3 regions of the Microbulbifer sp. JSM ZJ756 genome follow, and region 3 is predicted to be linked to each of the others. Evidence: predicted binding sites of a transcription regulator. Region 3 holds the regulator's gene; each other region holds the start of a gene.
What was found. The regulator FNR, encoded in region 3, switches genes on or off when oxygen is low (the NO sensors DNR and NnrR bind a similar motif). The targets are predictions, from matches to a motif close to TTGATNNNNATCAA.
Positions count from the first base shown of each region.

Region 1: ACH6CX_RS03860 (OmpW family protein) is a predicted target of FNR. The motif match lies at 4,033-4,046, and genes of this name have one in related genera.
Region 2: ACH6CX_RS12070 (DUF3149 domain-containing protein) is a predicted target of FNR. The motif match lies at 5,469-5,482, and genes of this name have one in related genera.

Region 1 is NZ_JBISER010000001.1:844,466-852,054, reverse strand. Features, by position in the region: gene ACH6CX_RS03885 (xanthine dehydrogenase family protein molybdopterin-binding subunit) at 1-1,257, opposite strand, end outside; gene ACH6CX_RS03880 ((2Fe-2S)-binding protein) at 1,254-1,718, opposite strand; gene ACH6CX_RS03875 (hypothetical protein) at 1,715-2,362, opposite strand; gene djlA (co-chaperone DjlA) at 2,598-3,371, shown strand; gene ACH6CX_RS03865 (BolA family transcriptional regulator) at 3,395-3,700, shown strand; gene ACH6CX_RS03860 (OmpW family protein) at 4,060-4,878, shown strand; gene ACH6CX_RS03855 (CoA-acylating methylmalonate-semialdehyde dehydrogenase) at 4,959-6,455, opposite strand; gene recQ (DNA helicase RecQ) at 6,682-7,589, opposite strand, start outside.
Region 2 is NZ_JBISER010000007.1:5,640-13,228, forward strand. Features, by position in the region: gene ubiB (ubiquinone biosynthesis regulatory protein kinase UbiB) at 1-1,508, shown strand, start outside; gene hisI (phosphoribosyl-AMP cyclohydrolase) at 1,568-1,957, shown strand; gene ACH6CX_RS12040 (phosphoribosyl-ATP diphosphatase) at 1,964-2,302, shown strand; gene tatA (twin-arginine translocase TatA/TatE family subunit) at 2,428-2,697, shown strand; gene tatB (Sec-independent protein translocase protein TatB) at 2,713-3,273, shown strand; gene tatC (twin-arginine translocase subunit TatC) at 3,270-4,010, shown strand; gene ACH6CX_RS12060 (triacylglycerol lipase) at 4,003-4,803, shown strand; gene ACH6CX_RS12065 (MliC family protein) at 4,817-5,179, opposite strand; gene ACH6CX_RS12070 (DUF3149 domain-containing protein) at 5,278-5,406, opposite strand; gene ACH6CX_RS12075 (hypothetical protein) at 5,522-5,752, opposite strand; gene ACH6CX_RS12080 (aminopeptidase) at 5,808-7,016, shown strand; gene dtd (D-aminoacyl-tRNA deacylase) at 6,899-7,336, opposite strand; gene ACH6CX_RS12090 (SDR family oxidoreductase) at 7,515-7,589, shown strand, end outside.
Region 3 is NZ_JBISER010000004.1:227,257-234,845, reverse strand. Features, by position in the region: gene mmsB (3-hydroxyisobutyrate dehydrogenase) at 1-90, shown strand, start outside; gene ACH6CX_RS09155 (STAS/SEC14 domain-containing protein) at 116-535, opposite strand; gene ACH6CX_RS09150 (hemerythrin domain-containing protein) at 578-1,150, opposite strand; gene ACH6CX_RS09145 (OmpW family protein) at 1,512-2,195, shown strand; gene hemN (oxygen-independent coproporphyrinogen III oxidase) at 2,269-3,654, shown strand; gene fnr (fumarate/nitrate reduction transcriptional regulator Fnr) at 3,753-4,508, shown strand; gene ACH6CX_RS09130 (hemerythrin domain-containing protein) at 4,548-5,114, opposite strand; gene ACH6CX_RS09125 (outer membrane beta-barrel protein) at 5,519-6,010, shown strand; gene glyA (serine hydroxymethyltransferase) at 6,241-7,506, shown strand.

The DNA.
Region 1 (7,589 bases), on a different contig from region 3:
AGCCAACTCTGCGACCCAGTCACCGACTGCGGTGCCGCGGCGACCGAAACTGCCACCGCCCAGGGTGGTGTGTATTGTTACTGCTCCCGGCTCGATCCCCAGGGTTTTGGCCAGCACGTTGGTATCGATCGTCTGCAGCTGGCTGCCGCCCCAGAGCTTGGCCTTGTTGCCATCGAATTCCAGCACCCCATTCAGTGGCTCCATTGGCGCATGCGCAAGGTAGGGGAAAAAATACTCCGACTTTACTTTCTTCTCCGCGCTGGCAAGTGTGCCGGTGGCATTGCCCCGGTTGGCCGCCACCAGCCCCTTGCCATCGGCGAGCTTGCCGTATTCCGCCTGGATTTCGTCGGTGGAACGGGTCTCGGCATTTGCCGAGTCCCACTCGACCTTCAGGGCATCGCGACCACGCAAAGCGCTCCAGGTGTCCTCAGCCACCACTGCAACACCGCCCGGGACTTTTACCACCTCGCGGACGCCGGGGACTTTCTTGCTGGCACTGGCATCGAAGTTCTTCAGGGTGGCGCCGAATAGTGGCGGGCGCGCGATAACCGCCCGGCGCATACCCGGGCGGCGTACATCCAGTCCGAACTGGCCGCTGCCATCGGTCTTGCCGCGGGAGTCGATGCGTGGCAGTTGCTTGCCGATCAACTTCCAGTCCCCCGGCGCCTTGAGTGCCGGTTTTTCGGGGACCGGTTGTTGCATTGCCTCCTGGCCCAGCTCGGCAAAGGTGGCACTTTTGCCAGATTTGTGGGTGATGGTGCTGTTCTCGGCTTTAAGCTCCGCCTCCGGCACCCGCCACTTTTCAGCAGCGGCGGCCAATAGCATGGCCCGCGCTGCAGCGCCGGCCATGCGCATCTGCTCCCAGGAGTTGTGCATGGAGCTGGAACCGCCGGTGCCCATCATCGGGCCGAAATCCAGATTGTTGTAGACACTGGTGTCGTTTGGTGCGAAAGCAAAGCGCATTTTCGACCAGTCGGCTTCCATCTCTTCTGCCAGCAGCGTGGCCAGGCCGGTGGTGACGCCCTGGCCCATTTCCAGGTGCTTGCTGATCACGGTGACCCAGTTGTCACTATCGATTTTTACAAACAGGTTGGGCTTATGGATCGGGGGCGCATTGTTGGTGGGCTGCTGTGCCAGTGCGCGGCGTGAAAAGGGCACATGGCAGGCGAGCAGGAATACTGTGGCCGCAGCCGAACCCCGCAGGAAGCGGCGGCGCGACGGGGAACTGAGTCCGGCTTCTGCGTCGGTATCGTTCATGCCTCACCCCCGGCTTTTTTGGCTCCCTGGTGGATGGCTGCGCGGATGCGCTGATAGGTTCCGCAGCGGCAGATATTGCCGACCATACTGCTGTCGATATCCGCGTCCGTGGGTGAGGGGTTCTTGGTCAGCAGGGTTATGGCGGACATAATTTGCCCGGACTGGCAGTAGCCGCACTGGACCACGTCCAGGTCGCGCCAGGCACCCACCACGGCCTCGGCCACCGAACCGGACACGCCCTCGATGGTGGTGACTTTCTTGCCGTCGACATCACCCACCGTGATCGAGCAGGAACGCGCCGCCTCTCCGTCGATGTGCACAGTGCAGGCGCCGCACAGGGCCCGCCCGCAACCGAACTTGGTACCTGTCAGGTCGAGGTGATCCCGTAGCGCCCACAACAGCGGCATCTGCGGATCCACATCCAGTTCCCGCTGCTCTCCGTTGATCTCCACACTGATCATGCTGAGTCCTCACTTTGCTCTTGCTGTGGGCAGGGTGTGCCGGCCGCCACCCAGGCCCTGAACACCTCCATGAACTTGTCGTGCTGGATTGGAACCGGCTCGCGGTCGGCACCGGGCTGCCAGCCCCACAGCACCAGCGGGTCCTCTCCCATATGCTTGGCCAGGTCGTCCGGGGTCCGCCCACCATTGCGCTTGGGATCAAGCAGCTGCTGGCAGAGCTCGGCCGTCGAGAGGCCCGACCAGTTCATCGACTCCGGCGCCAGGGACCAGTGGGGGGCGCCGGGAACTCCCGAGGCCTGGTTGTTGCCAGACTTGTGACAGTTACTGCACCGCATGGCCGCAACGCCCATATTGTCCGGCCCGCGTTCTACCCGCGGGATATGCGGGCGACCGTCGCCCTGCAAAGGCATTTCGACCTGGTGGCAATTGAGGCAGCGTGGATGCGTCAGTACGCTGGCGACCTGTTGCCATTGATCACCGTCCTGGCTTGCCCGGGCAGGGGGGGCGTTGTCCGGCCTTTCGGTCTTGCGCTCTCCACAGCCTGCAACGAGTAGCAGGGCTGCTAGGGCGAGGGTGGCAGCGGGGCCGACCCGTTGGGAGGGGGGCAGGGGCGAAGGCCACCCGTATTCATGTCGCAAGTCCATGTTGCGAATCCCGGTTGTTGTAGGGTTGGGAAACAGTAACCAAGCGGTGGCGACCGTGACAGGTTCGCGGGCGAACTCAGGTGGCAACTAACGCCGTTTGAGCCCGGGGGTGGATACCCGTGCCGAACGGGCAATGACCGGGGAGTCCGGCTGCAGCGGGATATGGGGGGCGCGTGATATGATGGGCGCCTGTTTATACATGACTGGGTGCCAAGGGGCGCCGAGAGGAGCATATATGTCCTGGCTTGGGGCCGGCATCGGGGCCGGTATCGGGTTAATGTTTGGCGGTCCCATTGGCGCCGCACTGGGCGCCTGGGTCGGCAGTTCGTTCGGGTCCGGGCTCAAGCGGGTTGGCCACAATGCGGCACTCGGGCGCGACGGGGCCCAGGCGGTGTTTATCGTTACCGTATTCTCCATGCTGGCCAAGATGGCCAAGGCCGATGGGCAGGTGAGCCGGGCTGAGATCAACCTGATCGAGGAGTTCATTGCCAATAACCTGCGCCTGGGCGCCGAGGATCGCAAACAGGCGATCCAGATTTTCCAGAACGCCAAGTCCGATGGCTACAGCATTTACGACTATGCCGAGCAATACCAGCAACTGGTCCGCAACCAGGCCATGCGCGAAATGGTTTATCGCCTGCTCTTTGCCGTTGCCCATGCAGATGGGGAACTGCATGCAGCAGAAGAGGATATCCTGCGGCGCATACCGGAGTACCTGGGCCTGCACGCTTCCATCTTTGCCGCCATGCAGGGCGAGTTCGGTCGCCGCGGCCCCGCAGCCACCGGTACCCTGGAGCAGCACTATGCGGTGCTGGGCTGCTCGCCAGATGCCAGTGACCGCGACCTTAAGCTGGCCTACCGGCGCAAGGCGGCGGAATTCCACCCGGACAAGATTGCCTCCAAGGGGCTGCCGGAGGAGTTCATGCGCTACGCCGAGGACCAGATGAAGAGCGTCACCGTGGCTTACGACACTATCATGGAAGCGCGCAAGAGCCGCGCGGTTTCCTGAGTACAGCATTGAGGAGGTAACGCATGAGCCTGGCCAGGCAAATTGAGACCAAATTGTTGTCCGCTTTTGATCCCGAGCATATAGAGGTGGAGTGTGAGAGCCACCTGCACAATGTGCCAGCAGGCTCCGAAATGCATTTTCGCGTGGTGCTGGTGAGCGAGGCTTTTGCGGGCCTGCGCAAGGTGCAGCGGCACCAGCGAGTATACGGTGTACTGGCCGACGAGATGGCGGGGCCGGTGCACGCCCTGGCCCTGCATATCTTCAGCCCCGAAGAATGGCAGGGACGGGCACCGGATAGCCCCCAGTGCCTGGGCGGCGGGAAGCACTGATCGATTGCCCGCAGCCGTTTTCCATCATTATTTACTGTCCCTCCTGGCGCGCCACCTCATGGCGCGCTTTTGCTTCCGGATGACGTGGATGCTGAAGTCATTCCGGGACTTGCCCCGCCAGATTTGACGCGAAAATCATTAAGTTGCCGCAATTTTATTTTTCTATTCTGGCGCACGAATTTTCTTAAAAGTATTTATCGCGCCAAAAGAAATCTTCTGCTGACAGAATTACGCAAAAGTTCCACTTTTGCGGTGAGAAGTTGGATGTTTTTTCTACAGGGGTGTCTTTGCCTGTCTAGACTGAAAAGTGATTGGGTTAATTGCTGTTCAATTTGCCGAATATCAATGGAGTAAGACCTATGAAAATGACGCGCATTCTGACACCTCTGGCTATTGCTGTATCTGCCATCGTTGGAGCGCAGCAGGCCGTGGCCGGCCCGTCCGGCTATGCACCGCCCGCCGGACCGGCACCGATTTATCATGCCGGTACCGCAGTGGTTCGCCTGGGTGCCGGTTATGTCGATCCGGATTCCACTTCCAGCAACCTGAGGAACCCGGACATTTTCCCGGAGTATTCAGGCCTGAAATACGACCTGGATGACAACACCACCTGGCAGTGGAGTGCCATGTTCATGCCGATTGACCACTTCTCAGTGGAATACGGCTACGTCGGCGAGTCCGATCATGACCTGGAAATCCGCCGGCTGGGACTGCTGGAGCGTGAGGACCTGCAGGGCAACCGTCGTAACCTGGGCAGCCTGGAGCGGACCTCCAGCACCCTGATGGTTAACTGGTTCCCCGTATGCCAGGAGTCCTGGGTTCAGCCCTACATCGGCTTCGGTGCTGTCTACACGGATTTTGACAGTGTTACCGTACGCGAGCCGGTCAATGAACTGCTGTTCCAAGTAGGCGATGCGGTGGGCCCGGGCCGGGTCAGTGTGGATGATACCTGGGGCTGGGCTGGCCAGATCGGTATCGACATCATGTTCGGTCGCGAGAGCAACTGGCTGGCCAATGCCGCAGTGCAATACCACGATGTGGAAACCACTTCGAGCTTGCGTTATGCAGTCCGCGGCCTGGATAACCAGGACAACGAGCGGTTGTTCTACAACACCGTGAGAACGGACCTGGATGTGGATCCCTGGGTATTCAACCTGGGTATCGGCTACAAGTTCTGAGTAGCCTCCCAATCCGGAAAAAGGCGCTTCGGCGCCTTTTTTCGTTGTGCGGCCAAAAACCGCAGGTACAGCCTGGTGACTCACCCGTTACTGGGAAAACTGAATTGTGCGCCCTCACGCAGTCCCGAAGCGGGCCAGCGCTGGGTGACTGTCTTGCGCCGGGTGTAAAAGCGCACCGAGTCGGGACCGTAGGTACCCAGGTCCCCGAAAAGTGACCGCTTCCAGCCGCCGAAGCTGTGATAGGCAGCAGGGACAGGCAGCGGCACATTGATGCCCACCATGCCGATACGAATATGATCGGAGAAATACCTGGCCGCCTCGCCGTCCCGGGTGAACAGGCAGGTGCCATTGCCATATTCGTGTGCATCGATGATATCCATGGCCTCTTGTAGCGTTGCCACCCGCATCACGCAAAGTACCGGGCCAAAGATCTCCTCCCGGTGTATCACCATGTCCTCGCGTACCCGGTCGAACAGGCAGGCGCCCAGGTAGTTACCTCCCTCCAGACCGTTCACTTTGCGGTCGCGGCCATCCACTACCAGTTCCGCTCCCTCCCCGATGCCGCGATCGATATAGCCCAGTACCCGCTCCAGGTGGGCTCGGGTTACCAGTGGGCCCATATCATTGTCGTTATCCCTGCCATCGCCGAGCCGCAGGCCGGCAATCTGGTCGCGCAGCTTGCTTACCAGGGCATCGGCGGTGGCATCGCCCACCGCCACCACCACGGAAATCGCCATGCAGCGTTCGCCGCTGGAACCGTAAGCAGCCCCCATGAGCGCACTGGCGGCATTGTCGAGATCCGCGTCGGGCATGACGACGGCGTGGTTCTTGGCACCGCCGAGTGCCTGTACACGCTTGTGGTGAGCGGTGCCGCTGGTGTAGACATACTCGGCCACCGGCGTTGACCCGACAAAGCTTACCGCGTCCACTCGCGGGTCAGCCAGGAGTGTGTCCACGGCTTCACGGTCGCCGTTGACGACATTCAGGACACCGGCCGGGACGCCGGCCTGGTGGCCGAGTTCAGCGATCAGGAGTGCGGCGCTGGGATCGCGCTCCGAGGGTTTCAGTACAAAGGTATTGCCACAGGCAATTGCCATGGGCCACATCCACAGGGGCAGCATCGCGGGAAAGTTGAATGGTGTAATCCCCGCACACACACCCAGGGGCTGGAATTCACTCCATGAATCGATGGCCGGCCCGACATTCCTGCTGTGTTCGCCTTTCAGCAGCCCGGGGGCGCCGCACGCGTACTCCACAACTTCGATGCCGCGCTGCAGCTCGCCCATGGCATCGTTCAGTACCTTGCCGTGTTCACGGGTAATCAAGGCGCAGATCTCGTCGGCATTTTGCTCCAGCAGGTCCTTGAGGCGAAACAGGATCCGGGCCCGCTTGATCGGCGGGGTATCGCGCCACTGCGGAAATGCGGCCTGTGCTGCGCTGATGGCCTGTTCGACAGTTTGCCGGTCTGCCAGGGTGACGGTTGCCGTTATCTCGCCGGTGGATGGGTCGACAAGTTCCTGCTCTCGCCCGGTGCCGCGGGTGCGATTGCCATTGATCAGCTGGGTGATGTTATCCATGGTGCTGCTCCCTCCAAAATATCCGTGTTCGAATACTGCTTGCAGGGGCGGCCGGCTAGCGCGACTGGAGCCCGGGGTAATGCGGGCGATAAAGGGGGACCAGAGTCGTGTTATATCGGTCGCCGAAGCAATTTATGCTTGTGCTGCAGCGAGTTTAGGAGTGCCGCTGCGGATCGGCAACGGCACGGGTTTGCGGTGCCCATGGCCCGGTGGCGGGAACCTGTGGTTATTGCGCGGGCTGGGGGGCAAACCCCTGCAGCACCTCGAGGAAGTCGGCGCCAAAGCGGGCCAGCTTGCTGTCGCCGACGCCGGAGATTGCCAGCAACTCGACCTCGCTCTGAGGTTTCGCTGCGACCATTTCGCGCAGAGTGGCGTCGTGGAATACCACGTAAGGAGGAACGCCCCGCTCGTCGGCGAGGCGTTTGCGGCAGGCACGCAGGGCCTCCCAGAGCGGTTGGTCGGCGGTGTCGATTTCCGTTGCAGAAGTTGTACGGCGTTCGCCGGGCCCCTGGCGGGCGGCGGCTGGCAGTTTGCGTAGCTGGATTTCTTCCTCACCTCGCAGGAGCGGGCGACAGGCCTGGGTCAGCTTGAGGGCGCCAAAAGCCTCGCCGTCCACCTCCAGGTAGCCGCGTACAACCAACTGGCGGACAACACCGCGCCACTCGGCAGTGCTGAGTTCCGTGCCAATGCCCCAGGTGGAGAGCTGGTGGTGATCAAAGCGGTGAATTTTTTCGCTGTTGCTGCCGCGCAGCACATCAATCACATGGGCGGCACCGAAGCGCTGGCCGGTGCGGTATACACAGGAGAGCAGCTTGGCGGCAGCCTGTGTACCGTCCCAGGTCTCTGGCGGCTCGAGGCAGGTGTCGCAGTTGCCGCAGGGCCGGGGCAGCTCCTCGGCAAAATAGCGCAGCAGGGCCTGCCGGCGACAGCTGGTGATCTCACACAGCCCCAGCATGGCATTGAGGCGCCCCCGCTCGCCGCGCTTGTGCTCCTCGCTGCCCTCGGAGCCCGCCATCATCTGCCCGAGCTTTACCACATCCTCGAGCCCGTAGAGCAGCAGCGCTGTTGCCGGTTCACCGTCGCGTCCGGCGCGGCCGGTTTCCTGGTAGTAGGCCTCGACACTCTTGGGCAGGT
Region 2 (7,589 bases), on a different contig from region 3:
TGCTGCCGGCACCGAAGGCCGCCCGCGGCGAGCGCCTGCGCCGGGCGCTGGAGCAGCTGGGGCCGATTTTCGTCAAGTTCGGCCAGCTGCTATCCACGCGGCCCGACCTGTTGCCGCCGGATATGGTGGAGGAGCTCGACCACCTGCAGGACAACGTCGCGCCCTACCCGGTGGACCAGTGCGTCGCCCTGATCGAGGAGCAGCTGGAGGCGAAGGTCGACGACCTGTTCGCCGAGTTCGAGCGGCAGCCGCTGGCCTCCGCCTCGGTGGCCCAGGTGCACGGCGCGCGCCTGTTCGATCGCGACGGCAAGCCCGGCGCCGCGGTGGTAGTGAAAGTGTTGCGCCCCGGGATCGAGAACGTGATCGAGCAGGACCTGCGCCTGCTGCGCGTAATCGCCGGCTGGGTGCGCAGGCTCGGCCCGGAGGGGCGCCGCCTGCGCCCGGTGGAGGTGGTGGACGACTACCGCCACACCATCGAGGGCGAGCTGGACCTGGTGCGCGAGGGCGCCAATGCCACCCAGCTCAAGCGTAACTTCGCCCACTCGCCGCTGCTCTACGTACCCGAGGTTCACTGGGACTATACCCGCGAGAAGGTGCTGGTACTGGAGCGCATCGACGGTATCCCGGTGACCGACCTGCAGCAGCTGCGCGCCCAGGGCACCAATATGCCGCTGCTGGCCGAGCGCGGCGTGGAGATCTTCTTCAAGCAGGTGTTCGAGCACAACTTCTTCCACGCCGACATGCACCCGGGCAATATCTTCGTCTCGCGGCAGAAGCCGGAAAAGCCCCAGTACATCGCCATCGACACCGCGATCGTGGGCAGCCTCAGCCGCGAGGACCAGTACTACCTGGCCCGCAACCTGCTGGCCATGTTCAGGCGCGACTATCGCATGGTGGCGGAGCTGCATGTGCAGAGCGGCTGGGTGCGCGCCGATACCCCCATCAATACCTTCGAGGCGGCGATCCGCGCCGTGTGCGAGCCGATTTTCGAAAAACCCCTGGGGGAGATTTCCTTCGCCCGGGTGCTGATCAGCCTGTTCCAGACCGCGCGTCGTTTTGACATGACAGTGCAGCCGCAACTGGTGCTGCTGCAGAAGACCCTGCTCAATATCGAGGGCCTGGGCCGGCAGCTTTATCCGGAACTGGATCTGTGGAAGACTGCCCATCCATTCCTCGAGGGCTGGATGCGCGACCGGGTCCACCCGCGCACCATCTGGCGCGAGGTGCAGCGCTACGGGCCCGAGTGGCTGGAGAAATTCCCGCAGCTGCCGCAGCTGTTCTACTCCGCGCTGGAGCAGTCCCGCGAGGTGGCGCCACGGCTCGAGTCGATCGGCGATGAACTGGCGCAGACCCGCCGCCGCGGGCGCCGCAGCTACCTGCGCCGGGTGGCCGGCGTGGTGCTGGCGGCCGGTGCCGCCGCCCTGGCGGCGCCGCAACTGGCGGCCCAGTTGCCGCCGGCGGGCTGGGCGCTGGCCCTGGGTGCCGCAGTGCTACTTTTGTGGCCCTGAGGGGACCAGTGCGCAGACCTACAATAGAACGGTAAAGACAGGAAGGTACCTTGAGCGAAATCGGCGACAGCGGGATACTCGACCAGGTCAGCTGGAACGGCGACGGCCTGGTGCCGGCCATTGCCCAGGATTTCAAGAGTGGCCGCGTACTGATGATGGCGTGGATGAATCGTGAATCCCTGCAGCTCACCATCGACGAGGGGCGTGCCGTCTACTGGTCACGCTCGCGCGGTAAACTGTGGCGCAAGGGCGAGTCCTCCGGCCATGTGCAGGCCGTGCGCGAAATCCGGCTCGACTGCGATGGCGACACGGTGTTGCTGGTGGTGGAGCAGCAGGGTGGCATCGCCTGTCACACCGGCCGCACCAGCTGTTTTTACCGCGTGCTCGATAATGGCGAGTGGCAAACGCGTGAACCGGTGATCAAGCAACCGGAAAGTATTTACAAGTGAGCGACCATGAGTGACCTGCTGCAAGAACTGGACGCCGTACTGGAAAGCCGCAAACAGGACGCCGATGCCGGCAGTTCCTACGTGGCCAGCCTGCACGCGAAGGGCCTGAACAAGATCCTGGAAAAGGTGGGTGAGGAAGCCACCGAGGTGATCCTGGCCGCCAAGGATGCGGAGCATGGCGGCGATCGCGAGGCAATGATCGCCGAGACTGCCGACCTGTGGTTCCATTCCCTGGTGATGCTGTCGCACCTGGGCGCGGATTCCCGGGATGTGCTGCGCGAGCTCGCGCGGCGGTTCGGCCTCTCGGGGCTGGAGGAGAAGGCCGCACGGGGCGCGCAGCCATAACCGGGACAACCCATCTGGATGCGCAGGGAATAGAATAAGCAAAGGGGCGGCGATGGCGCCGCCCACCACAAAAACCCGCACCGGAACACCTGGCCCGGTTGCAAAGTGATTATCAGGAGAAAGTTATGGGTTTTGGCGGTATTAGTATCTGGCAGTTGCTGATTGTTCTGGTAATCGTGTTGCTGCTGTTCGGCACCAAGCGCCTGAAAAACCTCGGCGGTGACCTGGGCGGGGCCATCAAGGGCTTCAAGAAGGCGATCAAGGACGAGGACAAGAAGGACGAGGAGTTCGAGGACGAGACCGGGGAGCCCGGTCGCCTGGGTGAGGACGAGAAGAAGCCCTCCACCACCGGTGAATCCGTCAAGGACAAAGACAACCAATCCCAGCACAAGTAACGGGAGCGCCGGCGCGTGTTTGATATCGGCTTCTTTGAACTCCTGCTGGTGGGCGTTGTGGGCTTGCTGGTAGTGGGACCCGAGCGCCTGCCGGATGCGGTGCGCACCACCGCGCGCTGGTGGTCGGGCTTCAAGCGCACGCTGCAGAGCGCCAAGGACGAGCTGGAGCGCGAGGTGGGCGCCGATGAAATCCGCCGCGAGCTGCACAACGAGCGCATCATGCGCGAGCTGGAGGAGAGCCGTCGCGAGGTAGAGCAGGCCATCGCCGAGCCGGCCGAATCCATTGCCGGCGATATTGCGGCAGAACCCGCGGCGGAAGGCACCCGGCACGGGGAGCCGGCAGCGCACGATCCGGCCCATCCCAGCGCGGACGCGGAAGACTACCTGCCCGAGCAGGACGAGGACGCCGAGGACCTGCAGGACCCGGAGTACCCCGAGCACTGGCACGATTATGGCGATCCGGACCTGGTCGAGGACCACCCGGACAACCTGGCCAGGCTGGAGCAGGAAGCGGCGGAGGAAGCCGCTGCAGAAGCGGAAGCCGCCAAGGGCAAGGGTAAAGATAACCATTCATGAGCGAGCAACAGAACCAGCCTTTTATCGACCACCTGATCGAGCTGCGCGACCGCCTGCTGAAAGTCTTCATGGTGGTGGTGGTGTTATTCGCCTGTATGGTGCCCTTCGCCGCGGAGATCTACGATTACGTGGCCGAGCCGCTGCAGGCGCGCCTCACCGAGGGCGGTGCTGGCATGATTGCCACCGAGGTCACGTCCACCTTCCTGACACCTTTCAAGACCACGTTTGTGCTGGCGTTTTTTATCTCGGTGCCGTTTGTGCTGTACCAGGCCTGGGCCTTCATCGCGCCGGGCCTGTACAAAAACGAGAAGCGCCTGGCCGTGCCGCTGCTGGTGAGCAGTATCGTGCTGTTCTACGCCGGCATGGCTTTCGCCTATTACGTGGTGTTCCCGATCCTGTTCGATTTCTTTGTCAGCTCCGCGCACGCCGACATCAAGGTAATGCCGGATATACGCGCATACCTGGACCTGGTGCTGAAACTGTTTTTCGCCTTCGGCTTCGCATTCGAGATTCCCATCGCCACCCTGCTGCTGATCTGGAGCGGCGCGGTGGACGCCAAAACCCTGGCCAGTAAGCGGCCCTATGTGATTGTCGGCTGCTTCCTGGTCGGGATGCTGTTGACCCCGCCGGATGTCATCTCCCAGTCACTGCTGGCGGTGCCCATGTGGCTGCTGTTCGAGGTAGGCATCTTCTTCGGCCGCTGGATCAAGGCCCGTGACCGGGAAGAGCATGCCTGAGGCGGGCCACGCCAACACCCGTGTTCCCGCCGGGGCAGCCCGCGCTGCCCCCCGCTCCCCACTTATTGTTCTCCTGCTTGCGCTGGCCCTCGTGCTGTCCTGGCGCCCGGCACTGGCGGGGCAGGAATGCGTGATCCTGCTGCACGGCCTGACCAAGGACGCCAGCAGTATGGTGCCGCTGGCGCAGCGCCTCGGTGAGGCCGGTTTTCACGTGGTCAATATCGGCTACCCGTCGCGACAGAAGCCGATCCAGGAACTGGCCGCCACCGCCGTGGATGAGGGGCTGGCGCAGTGCCGGCAGGCGGGGGCGGCGCCGGTGAACTTCGTCACCCACTCCATGGGCGGACTGCTGGTCCGCTATTACTTCCAGGACCGGCCCGTCTCCGGTATCGACCGTGTGGTGATGCTGGCGCCACCCAACCAGGGCAGCCGCGTGGGTGACTGGCTGGACCATATTCCCTGGATCAAGGATGTGAACGGTCCCGCGGGCCGGCAGATGGGCACCGGCGACAACAGCCTGCCGCTGCAGATGGGCCCGGTACGCTTCGAGTTGGGGGTGATCACCGGCGATCGCAGCCTCAACCCGTTCGCCTCGGCGATCCTCGAGGGCCCGGATGATGGCCGTATCCGTGTGGAGAGTGCGAAGGTGGAGGGGATGTGCGCGTTTTACGTGGTGCCGCTGACCCACGGCGCGATCATGCGTGATGCCGAGGTGATAGAACAGTCACTGAGATTCCTGTGGCGGGGTTATTTTGTCGGTGAGTCGGCGCGTGAGTACGCCTGTGGCCACTGACGGTGCGCGGCGTTCAGTCGGGGGTGGTGCAGCCACCCAGCAGGACATTGCCGTCCTTGTCGTTGGAGGAGTAGAGCACCAGCATGCCCTCCTGTCCCTTGGTGTGCCAGCGGTAGTCCGGATAGCCCTTGTCGGCCACGAACAGCACTCCGGAGGCCGCGGGCTCCTGGTGCATGGTAATCAGCTTGTTGTCGTAAGTGAGGGTTGCTGTGGCCGGGCCCTGTGAAGGGGTCAGGTAGCGCACCGCGAGCTCCGCGCCCTGGTCACAGAGGTACGTGAGCGAGTCGACCTCGCCCCTCATGATATGGGATCCGCGGTCACAGGCGCCCACAAGCAGGGTGAGACAGGCTGACATGGCGGCGATTGCGCGGTTCATAAGAGACACTTCCGAATTCAACAACGCTGACTTTGAGCCTGTGAATCCGGAAAAATTCCACCGGCGACGCAATTACCGCCCCCGCGGTGTCTCCCGGCTCACTTGCCCTCGTTCATATTGCGCAGTGCCATGCGGGTGATAAAGGCGCCCATAAGCAGGATAAAGCCGATAATGCCCAGGCTCAGCAGGCCGGAAAAGCTGGTGAACAGGTCGATCAGTGCGTCCATTTCTGGTTCCTCGCTATCACATCTGACTGGTGGCCAGTTTATGCGGCGGCGGAGGAGTTCTATTGACCTGGATCAAGGGCGGGGCCGGTTTGGCGGGGCCTGCAGCCGGAAGTGATCAGAAAACAGTGGCTATGCTGGAGAAGACCAGCGCCGCCAGTGCCAGCAGGAACAGCTCGCGCTCCTGGCGCCAGCGGGGGACCAGGCACAGCAACGCCAGCGGCGGCAGTAATACCGCGATAAAGCCCATTGCCGGGTGCGCGCGGAAGCTCACTGCCAGCAGGCGCAGCCAGGCCAGGGCGGCGAATACGATGCCGAAAACTGTCAGTACCGCGGCGACGGGCTCCATGCCTCTGTCCTCGGTCAGGAACGACGGAAACCAGAACTAAATCGGGTATTAGTGAGTGTACATCAGGCTGCCGCGCCAACGGCCCCGTATTCCGGGGCTACCGTTTCGCCGCCGGGTTGTGCCGGCGTTGCTGGCGTTGTTTGTGTTTTCCCTGCCGCTGGCCGGTTGCGAGACCGCGTCCTATTACACCCAGGCGGCCGTGGGGCAGCTGGGCATCCTCGCCGCACGCGAGCCCCTCGAGCGGGTGATCGACGCCGGTGATACCGATGCCACACTGCAGCAGCGGCTGCGGCTGGTGCAGTCGATCCGCTGGTACGCCAGCGGCGAGCTGGGGCTGCCGGTGGGGGGCGCCTACGGGGACTACGTCAAGCTCGACAGTGACTACCCGCTGTGGAACGTACTGGCGGCGCCGGAGTTCTCCCTGGATCCCAAGCGCTGGTGTTACCCCATTGCCGGCTGCGCCAGCTACCGCGGTTATTTCGACAAGGAAGATGCCGTCGCCAAGGGGAAGCAGCTGAGCAATGAGGGGTATGACGTGTACCTGGGCCCGGTGCCCGCCTACAGCACGCTGGGCTGGTTCGACGACCCGGTGCTGTCGAGCTTCGTCAAATGGCCCGAGGATCGCCTGGCGGGGCTGCTGTTCCACGAGCTGGCTCACCGGCGGGTCTATATCGCCAACGATACGAAGTTCAACGAGAGCTTTGCCACTGCCGTCTCCCGCCTGGCACTGCCGGACTGGCGCCGGCGCCAGGGCCTGACCGGCCCGGCCCCGGACCGCACCGCCCAGGCGCAGGCAGTACGCCAGCTGATGACCACCGCCCGCAAACAGCTGGAAGATCTGTACGAGTCGGGCCTGGCCAAGGGCACCATGCGCACCCGCAAGGAGGCCGTGCTGGCGCAGCTGCGTGCCTGCTACCGGGAAATGTCAGCGGACTGGCCCAATCCCGCGCTTTACCAGGCCTATATCGACAAGACCAACAACGCCACCCTGGCGCTGGCGGCGGAATACCAGTCGCGGGTGCCGGCGTTCGAGGAGCTGTACCGGCGCTCCGGCAGCTGGGAGGCATTCTACGAGGCCACCGAGCGACTGGGCGAGCGGGACAAGGAGGAGCGGGAGCGGGAGCTGGATGCGCTGGACGCCGCCGCTCAGGTCTCCAGCAGGAACGTCACCGGGCCATCGTTCAACAGCGAGACCTGCATGTCGGCGGCGAACACACCGCTGGACACCGGCGCCAACTGGTCGCGGGCCCGCCCGACGAAGTAGTCGTACAGCTCCTCTGCCTGCTGTGGACTGGCACCGCGGCTGAAGCTGGGCCGCAGCCCCTTTGCCGTCTCGGCCACCAGGGTGAACTGGCTTACCACCAGCAGCCCTCCGCCGGCCTGCTGTACGTTCAGGTTCATGCGGCCCTCGTCATCGCCGAATACGCGGTAATGCAACACCTTGTGCAACAGCTTGTCGGCACTGGCCCGGTCATCCCGTCCCTCCACGCCCAGCAACAGCAGCAGGCCGCGATCGATAGCCCCCACCACCTCGCCGCCGACTTCGACTCTCGCATGGCTTACCCGTTGGATCAGGCCCTTCATTGCTCGCTTCTCCTGGTGCTGTGGATCGGGTTGGGGAAATACCATAGATTAAACGACTGCCTGCGCGGGCAAAACCGCAAGCAGGGTATGTGCAAACTTGAAATAGGAGTGTGGTGGCACTGGCCACCCGAATGCTACTGAACGGCAGCGGCGAGTTGCCGGCAATCCTGGAGTGCAAGTGAATAATAAAGAGCAAGGCCTGCATGCCTTTGTCACCGGGGGTACCGGCTTCCTCGGTGCCAACCTGGTCGAA
Region 3 (7,589 bases):
CTGTACCAGCTGCACGGTGGTGACCCGTCGAACCGGATGCTGGATTTCTCCAGCATCCAGAATATGTTCCGCCGGCCGGCTGGCGACTGAAGGCGGCTATTGCGCGGGCCGGCGCTCAGGCGAGGGCGCGGTGCCCGGTTGCCTCTCCCCGGGTGCCTGTCAGCCACGCCAGGGCAGCGCCCTCGCTGCGGAAGTAGCGCAGTTCCGCGCCGGTAAACCAGTTGGCGACCCGTGTGGCCAGCTCCTGCCAGTTGCCGTTACCGAGCAGGGCCACCTGCGAGAATTCATTGCCGTGGCGCAGTCCCAGTCTCAGGTCATCCCAGGCCGCGCGCCATTCCCACCCGCTCAGCTCCCGGATATCCACCAGTGCCTTTACATTCGGGTGTGCCACCGAGTCCAGAGCCTGCTCCAGCAGCGGCGTGATGATCTCGTAGTCCCAGTGGGTCAGTTCGCCCGAAACCCGGATATGCAGGAAAAACTCCGAGTCTACCCGTTCTATCCCCACGGACAGGCCATGGCGCTGGAAATCTTTCATTAAACTCTCCCCAAACTTTCCCCGGTACAGTGATTTTGTGATTCAGGCGCCGACGCAGGCATCGAACTGCAGGCTGGCAAGGTAGTGCTGCAGGGACTCATACAGGTTGCGGATTTCCGCATTGAACAGGGGATCCCGCTGGCACTGCAGTTGTTGCTCTATGGCCTGCCAGTCTTCCCGGGTCAGCAGTTGCTCGAACTGCGGGAAGATCTCCCGGTTTTCCCTTTCCATATGCTGTCGCTGCAGTTGCAGGTATTCCCGCACGGACCGGAACAGCTGGTTGCGTTCCACGGCTGCATCGTTGGCAATGGCGTAGAAGAGGGTGCTCATGTGGCGGGTGGCGGCGGTAATGGCCCGGTGCTCCGACAGGGTTGTTTCAACCGGGGCCAGGCTGGCACCGGGTTTCGCGCGCAGGCGCTCCATGGCCAGGTCCTCCACCGGGTGATGCCAGCGGTCGGGGTACACACTGATGTAGTCCAGTGCGTCGAGGATCAGCCCCAGGGTTCCCGGGTCGCGCTCCTGCCGGGCAAAGTCGGCCAGCAGCTGGTCGAAGGCATCCAGCAGCTGCTGCATGTTGCGGTGATCGCGGCAAAGCTGGCGGTAGAGATTGTGCATGGTGGTCTCCATCCCCGGGTCAGTTTCTGGTTCCCAGTATTGAAGCCCCACGGCAATGCGGCCTTGACCTGAATCAAGTGGCCGGCGCTTTGCGGTGTAGATCTGCGCCGACGGGCACCGGGGAAACTGGAAGAGAGCCCCGGCGGCAGGGGACGCGGCCCGGAAAGCGCTAGTGGCCACCAGAAGACTCTCCCCGTCGATTGCCCGCCAGTCATAAACCCGCCCGATTGATTTACATCAATTGCCCCTCTTTCCATTTGGTTAACCTGCGCTCGTCCCGCTCGCATGCTGGCAGTAACAAAACCAATAACAGGATGTTCTCGTGCGGGTGGGCTTTAAGACAAAGGTATGGAGAACCCGAATGAAAGTATTTGCCGCTGTTGCCGGCCTTCTCGTTTCCCTGCAAGCCGTGGCCTACCAGCCCGGTGAGGTCATCGTCCGCAGTGGTGCGGCCACGGTCAGCCCGGATGTCAGCTCGAGTGCGCTGTCCCTGTCCGGCACGGAGCTCGCCGGCACTGCTGCAGACGTCGAGGACGGCACGGCACTGGGCCTGACTGCCACTTATATGCTCACCGATACATGGGGCCTGGAACTGGTGGCGTCCTCACCGTTCAGTCACGACCTTGCTGTCGAGGGGCTGGGAGAGACCTTCGCCCTCGGCGAGACCCGCCACCTGCCGCCCACACTGCTGCTGCAGTGGTATCCCCGGGTGGCGGGAGAGGTGGTGCAGCCCTACCTGGGGCTCGGGGTGAACTACACGGCGTTCTTCGACGAGCAGGTGGACGGGGCGGCCGATCGCCTGTTCGCAGACCTGGGCGCAACCGGCAGTGCCGACTTGTCGCTGAAGAATTCCGTGGGTGTCGCCGCGGAAGCCGGCGTGGATTTTGCCTTCGGCCAGGATCGCCGCTGGCTGTTGAACCTGAGTGTCTGGTGGATGGATATCGATACCGAGGCCAGCGTCCGGGTGCCCGGCCTCGGCAACATCGAGGCAGATGTGGAGTTCGACCCACTGGTCACCGTCGCCGGGCTGGGTTACCGATTCTGAGGCCTGCAGGCCCCTGGCTACTCGGACTGAACGTGAGCCGGCTGCGGCCGGCGCCTTTACTGGGTGAAGCATTATGATCGCGTCGTACCAACAACCCGATTCGGCCCTTTCGGCGGAACTACTGTCCCGCTATAGCGGCCCCTGCCCGCGCTACACTTCCTATCCCACGGCCGACCGCTTCGTGCCGCTGGGGGAGGGCATGGAGCCGTGGGCGTCACTGCGGGATATCGACAGCCTGTCGCTCTATGTGCATATCCCGTTCTGTCACTCGCTATGTTACTTCTGTGCCTGCAACAAGGTGATTACCAACCAGTACGGCCTGGCCTCCAGTTACCTGGACCGGGTGCTGGAGGAAGCGCGCTGGTACCGGGAGCGGGTGGCGCGGGTGCCGGTGGTGCAGTTGCACCTGGGCGGTGGCACGCCCACATTCCTGACCGACTCGGACCTGTGTCGGCTGGTGGAGGGCCTGGGGGAGATCTTTGACCTCCGCCGCGACGACGCCAGCGAGTACAGTGTGGAGGCGGATCCCCGTACCTTCCGGCTGGAGACCCTGGATACCCTGCGGGAGCTGGGCTTCAACCGCCTGAGCCTGGGTATCCAGGACTTCAACCCGGTTGTTCAGCGGGCCATTAACCGTATCTGTGATGCGGAGGCAGTGGAGCAGATTACCCGTGCAGCACGGGAGCGGGGCTTCCGCTCGATCTCCTATGACCTGGTCTATGGGTTACCGCACCAGACGGTGGCCACCCTGGAGCAGACCATCGGCCGCGTGGCACAGCTGGCGCCGGACCGGATCGCGCTCTATCACTACGCCCACCTGCCGCAGCGGTTCAAGGCCCAGCGCCTGATCGACAGCGATGCCATGCCGGCGCCGGCGGAGAAGATCGCCATGCAACTGGCCGCGGTGGAACAGCTGGGCGCGGCGGGTTACGAATTCCTGGGCATGGACCACTTTGCCCTGCCCGGCGATGAGCTGGCCCGCGCGGCCAGAGAGGGCACGCTGCAGCGTAACTTCCAGGGCTATACGTTAATGCCGGCAGATGCCCTGATCGGTCTGGGGGCCTCGGCGATCAGTTACAGCGCCGGCGGCTACTGGCAGAACCAGCATCGGCTGAAGGAATATGTCGAGTCGATCCGCGAGCGTGGCTTTGCCGGCTTCCGCGGCTGGGCCATGTCGACAGATGACCGGTTGCGCCAGTATGTGATCATGGAGCTGATGTGCCGTATGCGCGTGGACAAGGAGGATGTTGCCCGGCGCGCCGGCGCGCCGTTCGGGGAGGCCTTTGCCGCGGAACTGGAGCGGTTGCAGCCATTGATTGCCGATGGCCTGCTGCGCGAGGATGACCGGTCGCTGGAAATCACCGGGCGCGGCCGCTGGTTCACCCGCAATATTGCCGCGGCTTTCGATGCTTACCTGCATGCGACGGCTGGCGAGTCGCGCTACTCGCGTGTGCTCTGAAAAAGTGTTTGCGACCAGCTGGCTAGCTGGCCAGTGACCGCGACGACAGGTTTCCGAGGGAGTACAATGCCGCTATCGCAACCAGCCCGGAGCATCCCATGACAGACAGCCGCCACGCAGTGCAATGCAGCGATTGCTCGGTTCGTCGCCTGTGCCTGCCCGCCGGCCTGCCGGAGGCGGATATCGACCGCCTCGAGCAGGTGACACGCAACAAGCGGCTGGTCAAGGCAGGGGAGAACCTCTACCGCAGCGGCGATCCGTTCCACAACCTCTATGCAATCCGCTCCGGCAGTTTCAAGACCGCGGTAATCGCCTCTGATGGTGACACCCAGGTGACCCACTTTGCCCTGCCGGGTGAATTGCTGGGGCTGGATGCCTACAGCAGCCGTGCCCATCCCAGTTACGCCGAGGCGCTGGAAGACAGCAGTGTCTGTGTGCTGCCGTTTGGCCAGCTGGAGTCCCTCGCGCAGCAGGTGCCGGCATTGCAGCAGCAGATTTACAGTATTTTTTCCGAGGAGCTGCGGCAGGAAAACGAGATCCTGCTGTTACTGGGTAAGCGTTCCGCCAATGCCCGCCTGGCGGCACTGCTGGTCAATATTTCCAGCCGCTATGCGCGCCGGGGTTATTCCGCCAGCCGCTTTGTGCTGTCGATGCCCCGTATGGATATCGCCAATTACCTGGGGCTGACACCGGAAACCGTCAGCCGCCTGTTCAGGGCCCTGCAGAAAGACGGGCTGATCCGGGTGAGCGGGCGCGAAGTGGAAGTGCTCGACCTGATCGCGCTCAGCGAACTGGCCGGCACTCACTGCGGCTACGATGAAAGTGAAATCGGTCGCCGGTCGGCGATCACCTGAATAATCCTGCCCCGCATATCGCCGGGGACTCCTGCCCGCTCAGGCCACTGTTGCCGGCTGGCTGTTACTGACGTACCGCTGTACCGCATCGTACTGGTCGCGCATTGCCGGCCCGAATACCGGGTCCTCGCGGTCGCCGAGTTGCGCGCGGACCAGCTCCCAGTCTTCCGGTTCCAGGTAACGCTCCATCAGCGGGAATACACAATGGTTTTCCATCAGGATATGGGAGCGCTGGGCGGCCAGGTACTGGCGCGCCGCGCCGTAGAGGTGGTCCCGTTCCACCGCGCAATCGTTGGCGACGGCATAAAACAACTCTTTCATCTTGCGGGTTTCCCGGGCCAGGCGGCGATGTTCTTCCCGGGCGCGCAGTATCGGTTCCGGCTCCACTCCCGGCTTGGCGAGCAGGATCTCGCAGGTGACATCCTCCACCGGGTGATGCCACTTTTCCGGGTAAATGGCGATGTAATCCAGTGCGTCGATAATCAGGTCGAGGGTTGACGGATCGCGGTCCTCTCGCGTCATTTCCGCCAGCAGCTGTTCGAGGGCATCGAGCACCTGCTGGATATTCCGGTGGTCCTGGCACAGTTGTGCAAAGATGCTGTCCATCGCTATCTCCGTCGCTTGATAGTGGGGCGTTAACGCATTGGGTCGCGCATTGTCATTGTCAGGATCTGTTCAGGTTCTGTTAATTACCGTTATTCATAATGCTGTGGTGGAAGGCTTCGGCGCCATGTCCAGCGATTGCGCCCGTGGGGCGGGTACAGTCTCAGAGCCAAGTTAATGTAGCAGTGAGTATGTCGCTGTATGTGGCTTATGGTGCCGACAGAGTCGGTATCAGGCGAATTGTGACTTTTTTCCGCAGCTGCGGAACGATTACTGCGACAGCCGGGTCTATTGCCGTCCTGGGACCTGTTCACTTTTTTACTGTGAACAGGGAGCTGGCCGGAACGGAGAAAGGCGGATAGAATCCGCGCAAATTTAACCAAGACAACAATTTGGGGATTTTTCCTATGCGTAAATTGGCGACGGGCCTGGCGGCCCTGGCACTGGTTTGTTCTTCTGCAGCGAACGCCGAGGGCGGCTACTGGGGCGCTACTGCCGGCCTGATGACCGTTGACGCGAACACCGTTGACGACCCGATCAACTTCGGCCTGCGCGGCGGTTACACCTTCTCCTCCGGCTGGGGCTTCGAGGGTGAGTTCACCGATTCCCTGATCAGCGGCGAGGCGGATGCCTTTGATGGTCGCGACATCGATGTGGATATCCAGACCCTGGGTGGTTACGCCACTTACCGCTCCTTCGGCGACGTCTACTTCAAGGGCCGCCTGGGCCTGATCTACGAAGACGTGAGCGTTGGTGGCTACAGCAGCGATGACACCGGTATCTCCGTCGGTGGTGGTATCGGCCTGAACCTGAGCCCGAACACCAATGTCGAGTTCGAGTACACCATGATCGAAGAGGACGTGAACTTCTGGTCCGGCACCATGATCCTGACCTTCTGATCCCCTTCGCGGCGCGGCCGGCCACGGCCGCGCCCATCCCTGCCAGCCCTCGCTGCATGCCAGCTGCCGGACCCCCCGGTCAAAAACACCGTTTATCCTCCCCGAAGCCGCATAAATTGGGGCGCAGACCACTTTTCCTTGGTGTACAATGCGCGCCTTTCTACAGTTGTGCTAATGGCTCCTGTGCCCATCGGTGCAGCGTCCACAGCCCGATTTATTGAGGGAAAACCATGTTTGATCCATCAGTCACACTCTCCTCTTACGACCCGGAAGTCTGGGAAGCCATCCAGGAAGAGGACCGCCGCCAGGAAGAGCATATCGAGCTGATCGCCTCCGAGAACTACACCAGCCCGATGGTGATGGAGGCGCAGGGCAGCACCATGACCAACAAGTACGCCGAGGGTTACCCGGGCAAGCGTTACTACGGCGGCTGTGAGTATGTGGACAAGGTGGAAGTGCTGGCGATCGAGCGCGCCAAGAAGCTGTTTGGTGCCGATTACGCCAACGTGCAGCCGCACTCCGGTTCCCAGGCCAACGCCGCGGTTTACCAGGCGCTGTGCGCGCCGGGCGACACCGTGCTGGGCATGAGCCTGGCCCACGGCGGTCACCTGACCCATGGCGCGCGGGTGAACTTCTCCGGCAAGATCTACAACGCGGTGCAGTACGGCCTGAACCCGGAAACCGGCGAGGTGGACTACGAGGAAGTCGAGCGCCTGGCACTGGAACACAAGCCGAAGATGATCGTTGGCGGTTTCTCCGCTTACAGCCGTGTCATGGACTGGGCGCGTTTCCGCGAGATCGCCGACAAGGTGGGTGCCTACCTGCTGGTGGACATGGCCCACGTGGCCGGCCTGGTGGCCGCGGGTGAGTACCCGTCACCGATCCCCCACGCCGACGTGGTGACCTCCACCACCCACAAGACCCTGCGCGGCCCGCGCGGCGGCATCATCCTGGCCAAGGCCAACGAGGAGATCGAGAAGAAACTGAACTCCGCGGTATTCCCGGGCGGCCAGGGCGGCCCGCTGATGCACGTGATCGCCGCCAAGGCAGTCTCCTTCAAGGAGGCCATGACCCCGGAGTACAAGCAGTACCAGAAAAAGGTGGTCGAGAACGCCCGCGCCATGGCCGATACCTTCCTCGACCGCGGCATCAACATCGTATCCGGTGGTACCGATGATCACCTGATGCTGGTGGACCTGATCGGCAAGGATTACACCGGTAAGGATGCGGACGAGGCGCTGGGCCGTGCCAATATCACCGTGAACAAGAATGCGGTGCCCAACGACCCGCGCTCACCGTTCATCACCTCCGGCCTGCGCGTCGGTACCCCGGCCATCACCACCCGCGGTTTTGGTGTGGAGGAAACAAAGCAGCTGACCCACTGGATCTGTGATGTGCTGGACGCACTGGAGCAGGGCGATGCGGAAGCCACCATCGGCGAAGTGAAGCAGAAGGTACTGGATATCTGCGCCAGCTTCCCGGTGTACAAGGGCTGAGCAGCCAAGAGGCGCGGGCGTCGATAGCGCCCGCCGGTGCAGTTCTTGCTAAAAGCGGCCTTTGGGCCGCTTTTTTTATGCTT